Regions from separate parts of the Burkholderia sp. GW821-FHT14F03 genome, predicted to be linked through region 2. Evidence: predicted binding sites of a transcription regulator. Region 2 holds the regulator's gene; each other region holds the start of a gene.
What was found. The regulator FliA, encoded in region 2, starts transcription of late flagellar genes. The targets are predictions, from matches to a motif close to CTAAAGTTTNNNNNNNNNNNGCCGNTA.
Positions count from the first base shown of each region.

Region 1: the regulator FliA is predicted to act here: its motif matches at 2,030-2,056, upstream of AC1RQF_RS21260 (DUF4088 family protein).
Region 3: the regulator FliA is predicted to act here: its motif matches at 2,075-2,101, upstream of fliS (flagellar export chaperone FliS).

Region 1 covers NZ_JBXAPG010000031.1:54,772-58,037, reverse strand. The annotation lists gene AC1RQF_RS21270 (MATE family efflux transporter) at 1-612, opposite strand, end outside; gene AC1RQF_RS21265 (RNA-binding S4 domain-containing protein) at 738-956, opposite strand; gene AC1RQF_RS21260 (DUF4088 family protein) at 1,069-1,860, opposite strand; gene AC1RQF_RS21255 (AzlD domain-containing protein) at 2,092-2,433, opposite strand; gene AC1RQF_RS21250 (AzlC family ABC transporter permease) at 2,430-3,179, opposite strand; gene AC1RQF_RS21245 (AraC family transcriptional regulator) at 3,252-3,266, opposite strand, start outside.
Region 2 covers NZ_JBXAPG010000082.1:3,665-6,930, forward strand. The annotation lists gene ahcY (adenosylhomocysteinase) at 1-707, opposite strand, end outside; S-adenosyl-L-homocysteine riboswitch at 742-846, opposite strand; gene AC1RQF_RS32085 (RNA polymerase sigma factor FliA) at 949-1,683, opposite strand; gene AC1RQF_RS32090 (MinD/ParA family ATP-binding protein) at 1,705-2,517, opposite strand; gene flhF (flagellar biosynthesis GTPase FlhF) at 2,510-3,266, opposite strand, start outside.
Region 3 covers NZ_JBXAPG010000013.1:53,294-56,559, reverse strand. The annotation lists gene fliK (flagellar hook-length control protein FliK) at 1-1,123, opposite strand, end outside; gene AC1RQF_RS10960 (flagellar protein FliT) at 1,226-1,561, opposite strand; gene fliS (flagellar export chaperone FliS) at 1,558-1,992, opposite strand; gene fliE (flagellar hook-basal body complex protein FliE) at 2,134-2,478, opposite strand; gene fliF (flagellar basal-body MS-ring/collar protein FliF) at 2,726-3,266, shown strand, end outside.

The DNA.
Region 1 (3,266 bases), on a different contig from region 2:
GCCGAGGAAGCCGAGACGGGGCAGGCCGAACGCGCCGTGGATCAGCCCGTAGTTGAGCACTGCATTGATGCCGACGCACACGACGGACACCCACAGCAGGCGCCGCGCGGCACCGATCGCGGGCAGGAACGAGCGCATCAGCCCGACGCCGATCAGGCTGCCGGGCGCGGCGAAGCGCAGCACGCCCGCGTATTCGCCGACGTTGCGCGCGAGCAGCGGCGGCTCGTGGAACATCAGCAGGATCGGTTCCGCGAACGACAGCAGCAGGAAGGCCGGCACCGTGAGCAGCATGGCGAGCGCGAAGCCGGTCCAGTAGATGTGCGGCACCTCGTGGTCGGCCTTCGCGCCGCGCGCGTGCGCGACGCTCACGCTGATCGAGGTCAGCACGCCCTGCATCAGCGTGACCACCACGAAGAACAGATTGGCGCCGAGGCCGCCCGCGGCAAGCGAATCGGGGCCGAGCGAGCCGAGCAGCACGGTGTCGGTGACGCTCATCGCCATCTGCGACAGTTGGGCGATGGCGAGCGGCGCGGCGAGGCGCGCGGTGTCGGAGGCGTGACGAGTGAGCGACGGCGGCGCGGCGGCCGTCCGCGAGAAAGCAGGAGGCGACATGGAATGAGCGCGCGCGCGGATACTTGCCCGCACGCTTGTTTATTTTTGAGAGACAGTCAGCTTACGGGTTTCGCCCGACGCTGTCGATCAGGTGCGCCGAAGGCCATGTCGCCGACAGGGGCTCGCTAGCCCGCGTGCACCGCGATCCGCGTGTCGCCGAGCAGCACCACCTGGCCGTCGCGGATCTTGCAGGTCTTGCGCAGCTCGACCGCGCCGTCGACCTTCACCGCGCCCGACGCGACGAGCACTTTCGCCGAGCCGCCGCTGTCGGCGAGCCCGGTGATCTTGAGCAGGTTGTGCAGTTCGACGAAGTCGCCGGTCAGGGTGAAATCCAGGTTGGGCATGGCGGAACGGGCGCGGCGCGCCGGGAGAATGGCTCCGCATGATAAGCCAGCGCGCGCCGCGCCGGGGATAAAGCGCGCGCGCGGCGGAGGGCCGGATCCCGGGGCCGCGCGTTTACGGGCGCCGCTGTTGCTGCTGTTGTTGCTGCGCCTGGCCCGCGTTCGGCCGCACCGGGGTCGCGACCATGAAGACGCTGCGCAGCCATGCGGCGGCGCGCGAGAAGATGTCGTAAGGCTCGTCGATGAAGATCTCGGGTTTCAGGAGCCGCAGGTATTCCATGATCTGCTGCGCTTCCTGCTTCTGGAACGAGCCGTGCGCGAGCCCGAGCCGCAGCAGGCCGCGCAGTTCGCCGAGCTTTTCGCGCGCGGCGCTGCCGACGTTCATCTCGCAGGCGAGCTTCGCCTCGTAGACGCGCTGCCGCAGCGATTCCGCCAGCCGCCACGCGGGCGTCTGCATGCGCTCCTCGAGGGTCTGGATGTCGATCGCGGCCGCCTTGATCTGCGCGGCGAGCGGATCGACGAGCGTGTCTTCGCCCTGCGCCTCGGAGACGATCGCGGCGGCCCAGTCGCGGCACGCCTTCGCCAGCTCGTCGGGGGTCCACTCGGAGCGCGACGCGAACCCGAAGCCGAATTCGCCGGCCTGCCGCATCAGGATCGCGACGACATCGGGGAATTCCTTGTCGAGCGTGCGTTTCGCCCACGCGTACTGGCCGCCTTGCAGCATGCGCTGCACCGCGTGCTCGGTCAGCGGCACCATGTTGTCGAGCAGCTTCGCGCGCAGGAAGTCCTCGAACGACGGGGTGGCGAATTGCGGGTCGAGCTTGAGCGACACGCGCAGGAACGCTTCGAAGTCCTTGCGCAGGGAGTCGACGGTGTCGTCCTTGATGGATAGGGTGATCTGGCCCATGGTTCTCGATGCTCGATGCCGGCCGGCTGGGTGGCGCGCTGACGTCAGTGGGGCGAAGCCGCGCTGGCTGTTCGGGCCGGACAGCCGGCGCTTGCCGGAAGGTCTCGCCGCCCGCCCGCCGACGTCGACAGGTCGACCCCGCGCGACCGATGGCGGGGCCTCACCCGCTTAACGGCGGCGCAGCCGGAAACTTGAGGCCCCGGCCGGGCCCTTGAGGTCCGAGCACCGGAATCAGGCCGGCGGCCAGGCGTTCGGCAGCACGATGCCTTGCCAGAGGAAGAACGCCGCGAGGCTGACCGTGATCGTCAGCAGCGGGCGGCGGGTCGCGGCCGACACGGCGATGGCGACGAGCCCGCCGACGAGCTGCGGGTTGCGCCAGGTGAATTCGGGCGCGCCGCCGTGCGGCGCGATCATCATCGGCGCGACGATCGCGGTGAGCACGGTGACCGGCACGAAGCCAAGCGCGGTGCGCAGGGGCGGCGGAAAGCGCAGCCGCTCACCGCACAGGAACAGCGTCGCGCGGATCGCATAAGTGACGAGCGCCATGCCGACGATCAGCAGCAGCAGGCTCATGACGCGGCCTCGGTCGGCTCGGGCGCGCCCGAGCCCCGGCGCGACAGCGCGACGCCGACCGCGACGCCGGCCGCCACGGCGGCGAGCAGGCCGAGCTTGTACGGCCAGCCCAGCCAGCAGCAGGCGAGGACGCCCGCCGTGAGCGCGGCGGCGAGCTGGCGCGGGGCGGCGAGCTGCGGCACGACGATCGCGATGAAGGTTGCCGCCATCGCGAAATCGAGTCCGAGCGTGCGCAGGCCGGGAAAGGTCGCGCCGAACAGCAGGCCGGCGGCGGTCCAGACCTGCCAGTTCAGATACATCGCGAGGCTGGAGCCGAAGAAGTAATGCGGACCGAGCGTGCCGGGGGCGGCCTGGCGGTAGTGCGCCTGGGCGACCGCGAACGCCTCGTCGGTCAGGAGCGCGCCGAGCGTCGCGCGCCAGCGCAGCGGCAGGTGGGCGACATGGGGCGCGAGCGTCGCGCTGTAGAGCAGGTGGCGCAGGTTGACGATGAAGGTGGTTGCGAGCACCACCGCGAAGCCCGCGCCGCCGGCGACGAGGCCGAGCGCGATGAACTGCGCGGAGCCGGCGTACACGACGAGCGACATCAGTTCGCCGTGCCACCACGTGAGCGGCCCGGTCGACACGAGCGTGCCGAAGATCACCCCGAACGGAGCGGCGCCGACGAGCATCGGCACGGTGGCGCGCACGCCGGCGGCGAATTCGGCGCGCGGGCGGCGCGGCGGGGAAACGGAAAGGGACGGGTTCAACGGCTGGTGCCTCCAGGATCCCGTCAGCTTAGCGGCGCGGCGGCGCGCGGGCTTGTACGTTCTTGCCGCGGCTCAGGTCTGGCGCCA
Region 2 (3,266 bases):
TACAGGTTGTCGAACTTCGACTTCGTGACCGAATCGTTGACGTTGAACGCCGGGAACGGCAGGCGGCCGTCCTTTTCCATCTGGTACAGACGGTGCACGCCGGTGGTGGTTTCTTCCGTCACGCCCTTGATGTGCGCGAGGCGCGTCGAGTACCAGCTGCCGTCGACCTCGAGGTGCGCGGCGATCGACTTGTACAGCGCGACTTCTTCCTCGTTGGTCGGCTTGGCGATCACCGAGCGGTCCTTCTCGGCCTTCGCGCCCAGGATCAGCAGCAGCGTGGCGTCGCCGCCGTCGTCGAGGATCATGTTGGCGAATTCGCCGTTCGGCCATTCGAAGATGCGGTGCGCGTATTCCCAGTACTCGTCGAGCGACTCGCCCTTGAACGCGAACACCGGCGTGCCGGCTTCGACGATCGCGGCGGCCGCGTGATCCTGGGTCGAGAAGATGTTGCACGAGGCCCAGCGCACGTCGGCGCCGAGCGCCTTCAGCGTCTCGATCAGCACGCCCGTCTGGATCGTCATGTGGAGCGAACCGGCGATGCGCGCGCCCTTGAGCGGCTGCTGCGCCTTGTATTCGTCGCGGATCTGCACGAGGCCGGGCATTTCCGTCTCGGCGATGTTCAGCTCCTTGCGGCCCCAGGCGGCAAGGCTCATGTCGGCGACGAGGTAGTCTTTCGAGGAATTGGAATCGATGACAGCGGCGTTCATCACGCCCTCCTTTCTAAGTAAGTTCTAGAAAATTGTGACGTGAGCGCCGTTCAGGTCGCGGCCGTGCGCATCGCGCGGCCGCTCATTGAAGGTTTCCGAGCCTGGCGGGACCGAGCCCGTCGCAACGCTCCTCGGAAACGAGGGAGGATTGTAGCAAATCGGAATGAAGTTTTCCGCCCGATCGCACGCCGACCATACGCGGCCCGACCATGCGCGGCCCGACCGATCGCGGTCCGACCGCTCAGTGCTCGGCGCCGACCCAGGCCTGTTCGCGCAGCCGCGCGCGCAGCCGGGCAACCGCCTGGCTGTGCAACTGGCACACGCGCGACTCGCTGACCTCGAGCACCGCGCCGATCTCGCGCAGGTTCAGGCCCCGTTCGTAGTACAGCGACATCAGCAGCTTCTCGCGCTCCGGCAGGCGCTCGATCGCCTCCACGAGCGCGTTGCGCAGGTGGTCGTCGAGCAGCGCCGACAGCGGGTCGGCATGGTCGACCCGGTAGCGGTCGAGGAACGGCTCGTCGTCGGCCGAACGGTCGAAATCCTCGTAGTAAATCAGCTGGCTGCCATGCAGGTCCTGCAGCATCGACTGGAATTCGTCGAGCGGCATCTGCATGTGCTCCGCGATCTCGGTCTCGCTCGCCGGCCGGCCGAGCTGCTGCTCGACCTGGTGCACCGCATGCTCGACTTCGCGCGAGGTCTTGCGCAGGCTGCGCGGCAGCCAGTCGTTGCTGCGCAGCTCGTCGAGCATCGCGCCGCGGATCCGCTGCGTCGCGTAGGTCTCGAACTGCGCCCCCTGGTCTTCCTTGTAGCGGCCCGCCGCATCGAGCAGGCCGATCATGCCGGCCTGGATCAGATCATCGAGATCCACGCTCGCCGGCATCTTCGCGACCAGTTGCAGACCCAGCCGCCGCACGAGCGGCGCGTACTGCGTCAACACTTCGTCCTGGGATATCTTTCCTTGAGCGTTGTACATCATGCCCTCTCTTGCCTGTGACATTCATGCGGCCTGCGCCGCACCCCGCTCAAACGCCGGATTGCCCGCCCGGACCCGACCCGCGCCCGGCCCCGGACGCAATGGCCAATACAGCAGATCGGACGCGATCTGCCGGTAATCGCGCGCGGCCGCCGCGGTCGGGAACGCGTCCACCACCGTGCGCTCCAGCTCGCGCGCATGCTCGACGAGCGGATCGACCCCCACGCAGCCCGCCTCCGACAGCGACACCGCCAGATAACGCCCGGCGACGCCCGCGAGGTTGTCGTACGCGGCCTTCGCGTCCGCGCGGCTTTGCACGTGATTCATCAGCACGCGGAACTGCGCGACCGCGTGCGCGTAATGAAGCCGCTTCATGCACGCGTACGCCTCGGTGATCGACTGCGCGGCCACCCGCATCACCACCAGCACGTCGTGCGCGTCGCGCGCGAGCGGCGAGAACGCGCCGTGCGCGTCGAGCTGCGCATCGACCAGCACGATGTCCGCCGCGTTGTCGAGCCACTCCGCGGGATCGTGCTCGGCGTAGCCGGCGCGGGCGAGCCGCGCGGCGCCGAGCACCGAGAAGCCCAGCTCGTGGCGCACCGGCTCGCCTTCGCGCAGCCACGCGCCGCACAGCGTCGCCGCCACCGAATGAACGTCGGCGCGCTCGTCGACCACGAGCACGTCCTTGCCGAGCGCCGCGAGCGCGGCCGCCAGATTCACCACCGTCGAGGTGCAGCCGACCCCCGCCGGGCCGCCCGTCACCGCGACGACGCGCGACGAGCGGCCGGCGAGCAGACGCCGCAAGCCTTCAGCCTGATCGGTCATGCGTTTATCCAAATCGCACCTCATGGAGCTCGGCGCTCGAGCGGGCGGTCAGCGCGGCCAGCAGCGACGGCATGTCTTCGTCTTGCGGCACGAAGGGCGAGCCGTCGCGCGGTACGCAGAACGCGCTCTTCAGCAGGAATTTACGGGTGGCGACGTACAGGTTCTCCGGCACCTTCTGGCCGGTCGATGCGTAGTGGACCGGCAGCTTGTAGCGGATCACCGTGTCCAGCACGCCGCCGAGATGGGTGGCTTCGTCCAGCTTGGTCAGGATGCAGCCCGCGAGGTCGGGCTGGCCCGCCGCGCTGCGGTAGGCCTGCACGACTTCGTTGAGGGTGTCGCCGTGGCTCGTCGCGTTCAGCAGCAGCAGGCGCTGCACCGGCGTGTCCGCGCCGTGCAGCATCGCGATCTGGTCGGATACCGTGCGATCGCGCTGGCTCATGCCGATCGTGTCGATCAGCACGATGTGCTTGTTGCGCAGTTCGGTCAGCGCGAGCTGCAGGTCGCCGCCGTCCTTCACCGCATGCACCGGCACGCCGAGGATCTTGCCGAAGATGCGCAGTTGCTCGTGGCCGCCGATCCGGTAGCTGTCGGTCGTCAGCAGCGCGACCTTGCTCGCGCCGAAGCGCATCACGCAGCGCGCCGCCAGCTTCGCGGTGGTGGTGGTCTTGCCGACGCCCGTCGGTCCCATCAGCGCGAACACGCCGCCGCGCTCCATCAGCGCATCCTCGCTTTCCAGCACCGGCAGGTTCGCGGCCAGCACC
Region 3 (3,266 bases), on a different contig from region 2:
TCTCGTTCGCGCGCAGGCGCGCGGTGATCTGCTCGCCATTCAGCGTGAGGTCCGCGTCGACCATGCCGAGCGACGGCAAGGCCAGCGTGAGCCGGGTGCGCCAGGCGATCCCGTCGCCGGGATCGGCCGCCCCCGGGTCGCGCCCGCGCGTGTCGTCCGGCTCGATCAGCCAGTCGAGCCGCGCGCCCGGCCACACCTCGCCGATCCAGCGAAACTGGTCGGTCGCCAGCAAGTCGAGCTGTTGGCGCACGATCGGCAGCGTCGCCGGATGCAGCGACGACGCGAGCGAGGCGGGCGGATCGGCACTCGCCTCGCCGCGCGTCGCGCCCTGGGTCGCGCTGCTGCTCAAGGTCTTGGCGTCCGGCTCCGGCGTTCCATAGGCGCCGGCCGCGCGGGCGGGCGGCGCGCCCGCGCCGGATTGGGCCGGGTTCTGCGGCGCGGCGGAGGCGCCCTGCGTCTGCGCGCCGGCGTCGCCCGCCGGCCGGCCCGCCTGCGGCAAGGGCAGGCGCGCGGCGAGCGCCTCGGCGAGCGGATCGTCGGGCGCGGGCTGCGCCCCGCCCGGCCGCGCCGACGCAAACACGCCGTCATCCGCGAATTGCGCCTGCGGCTCGCGCGCGAGCATCGCGAAGCTGCGCTGGCCGGCCAGCCATTGGGCAAGATGGGATTCGTAGAACAGGCCGCTGTCGGCCACCGCCTGCACGAGCGCGCTGCTCAGCGCCGCCGCGGGCGAAGCCGGCGCGCCGCCCGAGGCCTGCGCGCGCGCCGCGGCGTCGGCCGGCGCGCCGCCGGCTGCCGCCGGCTGCTGCGCGGTCGCGGCCTGCGGACTCGGCCCGCTCGGCAACAGGGGCGCGTTGCCCAGCACCGGCGCGCTCGCTTCGCCGCCGAAACGGGAAATCGCATCGAGCGTCAGCGCCACCTCGGACAGCACCGCCTGCGCCGACGCGAGCGGCGGCCCGGCCGCGCCGGCCGGCAGCGGCGCGGGCGCGGCCGTGCCCGACGCGGTCGCCGAGGTGCCGACCTGCGGCGTCGCGGCGCCGGCCGACGGGGCCGTCACGGGGGTATTCAGCAGGCTGTCGATGCGGCTCGCCAGGATGGCGGCGGCAACTGTGTCGATACCGGTCATCGTGAATCCTGGCGCGGGCCGGAGAGAAAGCGGGACGATTCCGCGCAGCGGCCGTCCGGCGCGACGGGCGCCGCGCGGCGCCGGCGCGTGTGCATCGGACGGTCAGCGACGCGCCTGGTACAGGTCCTTCAACACCTTGGTCGAACGCCCGGTTTCGAACAGCGCCGACAGGCGCGCGACGTCGGGGCTCGCGAGATCGCGGATCGCCGCGTCGTCGGCGAGAATCTGGCGAATCAGTTCGTACTTGCGGCCGCGCTCGGACTCGTCGAGCGCAATCCCCGGCCCGGCGGCCTCCTTCAGGCTGTCGACGAGCCGCAGATATTCCTCCTGCAACCCGCCCAGCGCCTGCCACTCCTCGCCGCGGGCGGCGATCAGCATGCGGCCGGACACGGCCGCGATCGCTTCGTAGCGTGCGATGTATTCGGCTTTCGGGCTCATCTCGGCAATTCCGTCCCGGCTTGTGCGCTCATCTTCGCGAATTCGGGCGCGATCCCCGTCCAGGCTTCCTCGAGCGTGGCGAGCAGCCCGTCGACCTCGACCAGCATCGGTTCGCTCGATTGCACGTTGGCTTCGAGCAGCCGGCGGCTGATATAGGTGTAAAGCGCGTCGAGCCGGCCCGCGATCTCGCCGCCGACGTCGAGGTTCAGCGATTGCTGCAAACCGTTCTCGACGATCCGGATCGCCTTGCCGATCGCATCGCCGCGCGCCGCGACATTGCCCTGTTGCAGATGCATCCGCGCCAGCGCGATGGCTTGCCGCGCCCCCTGGTACAGCATGGCGATCAGACGATGAGGGTTCGCGCCCATCACCCCTGTTTCGACGCCGACCCGAGCATAGGCGCTGGCTCCAGCGTGTCCTGGGGAAAACATGGCGGCCTCCTAATTTTGAGATAAGTGGCGTAGGTCAGGCCCGCCGCCGCGCAGCGCACGGTGCGAGAAGGTCTACCGGAGTTATCGGAAAGGAATGTAAAAGCTTTAGGGAAAACGCCCGGAAAACACCCCGAAACCGACTCAAACCGACATTTGCATGATGTCGTTGTAGGCGCTCACCAACTTATTGCGCACCTGCAGGCCGAACTGGAAGCCGATGCCGGCCTTCTGCATGTCGACCATCACGTCGTTGAGCGACACGTTCGAGGCGCCGATCTCGAATGCCTTGGCCTGTTCGAGCGAGCGCTGCTGGTCACCGCTGATCTTGTCGAGCGAGGCCTTCATCGCGCTCGCGAAAGTGCCCGCCGTGGCCGCGCCCGATCCCGCCAGGGCGGCGCTGGGGCTGGCGGTTCCGCCCGACGCCTGCGCGGCCATCGCCTGCATCTGTTGCAAAGCCGAAGCGATTCCGTTGACGGGGGCAGTCATGTGGTTCTCCGCGAAAAAGCCGGCCGGGTCGAGGGCCGGCCGTCGTCCGGTGGCGCGCCCGTCGCGGGGGCCATGCCGGATTGCGAAAAAGCATAGCAGCCGGGCTCGCATCAAAGCCGCGAAAGTACGGGTGAAACCCCGCTCTATTCCTCCGATCAGCCCGCACGCGCGTACGGATAATCGCATCGTGTCAATGTGCGCCCGCTCGTCCGAACGGGCCCTAAGCCCGCTTGGAGAACACCGAAGCATGGATTCGCAGGCCAACTCGCTGATCAACCCCGATGCCCGCGCGAGCCTCGCCGCCACGCCGCCCAATGCCGCGGCCGCGGCCGGCGCGCTGCCGGGCGGCGCAGGGGCAGGCGCGGACTTCGGCCTGGGCGGCTTCGCCGAGCGCTTCTCCGGCCTGTCGCGGATGCGCACCAACCCGCGCCTGCCGTTCATCATCATCACCGCGCTCGCGATCGCCGCGATCGTCGGCCTCGTACTGTGGAGCCGCGCGCCCGATTACCGCGTGCTGTACAGCAACCTGTCCGACCGCGACGGCGGCGCGATCATCGCCGCGCTGCAACAGGCCAACGTGCCGTACAAGTTCGCCGATGCCGGCGGCGCGATCCTCGTGCCGTCGAACCAGGTGCACGAGACGCGTCTGCGGCTCGCGTCGATGGGGCTGCCCAAGGGCGGCTCGGTCGGCTTCGAGCTGATGGACAACCAGAAATTCGGCATCAGCCAGTTCGCCGAGCAGGTGAACTACCAGCGCGCGCTCGAAGGCGAGCTGCAGCGCACGATCG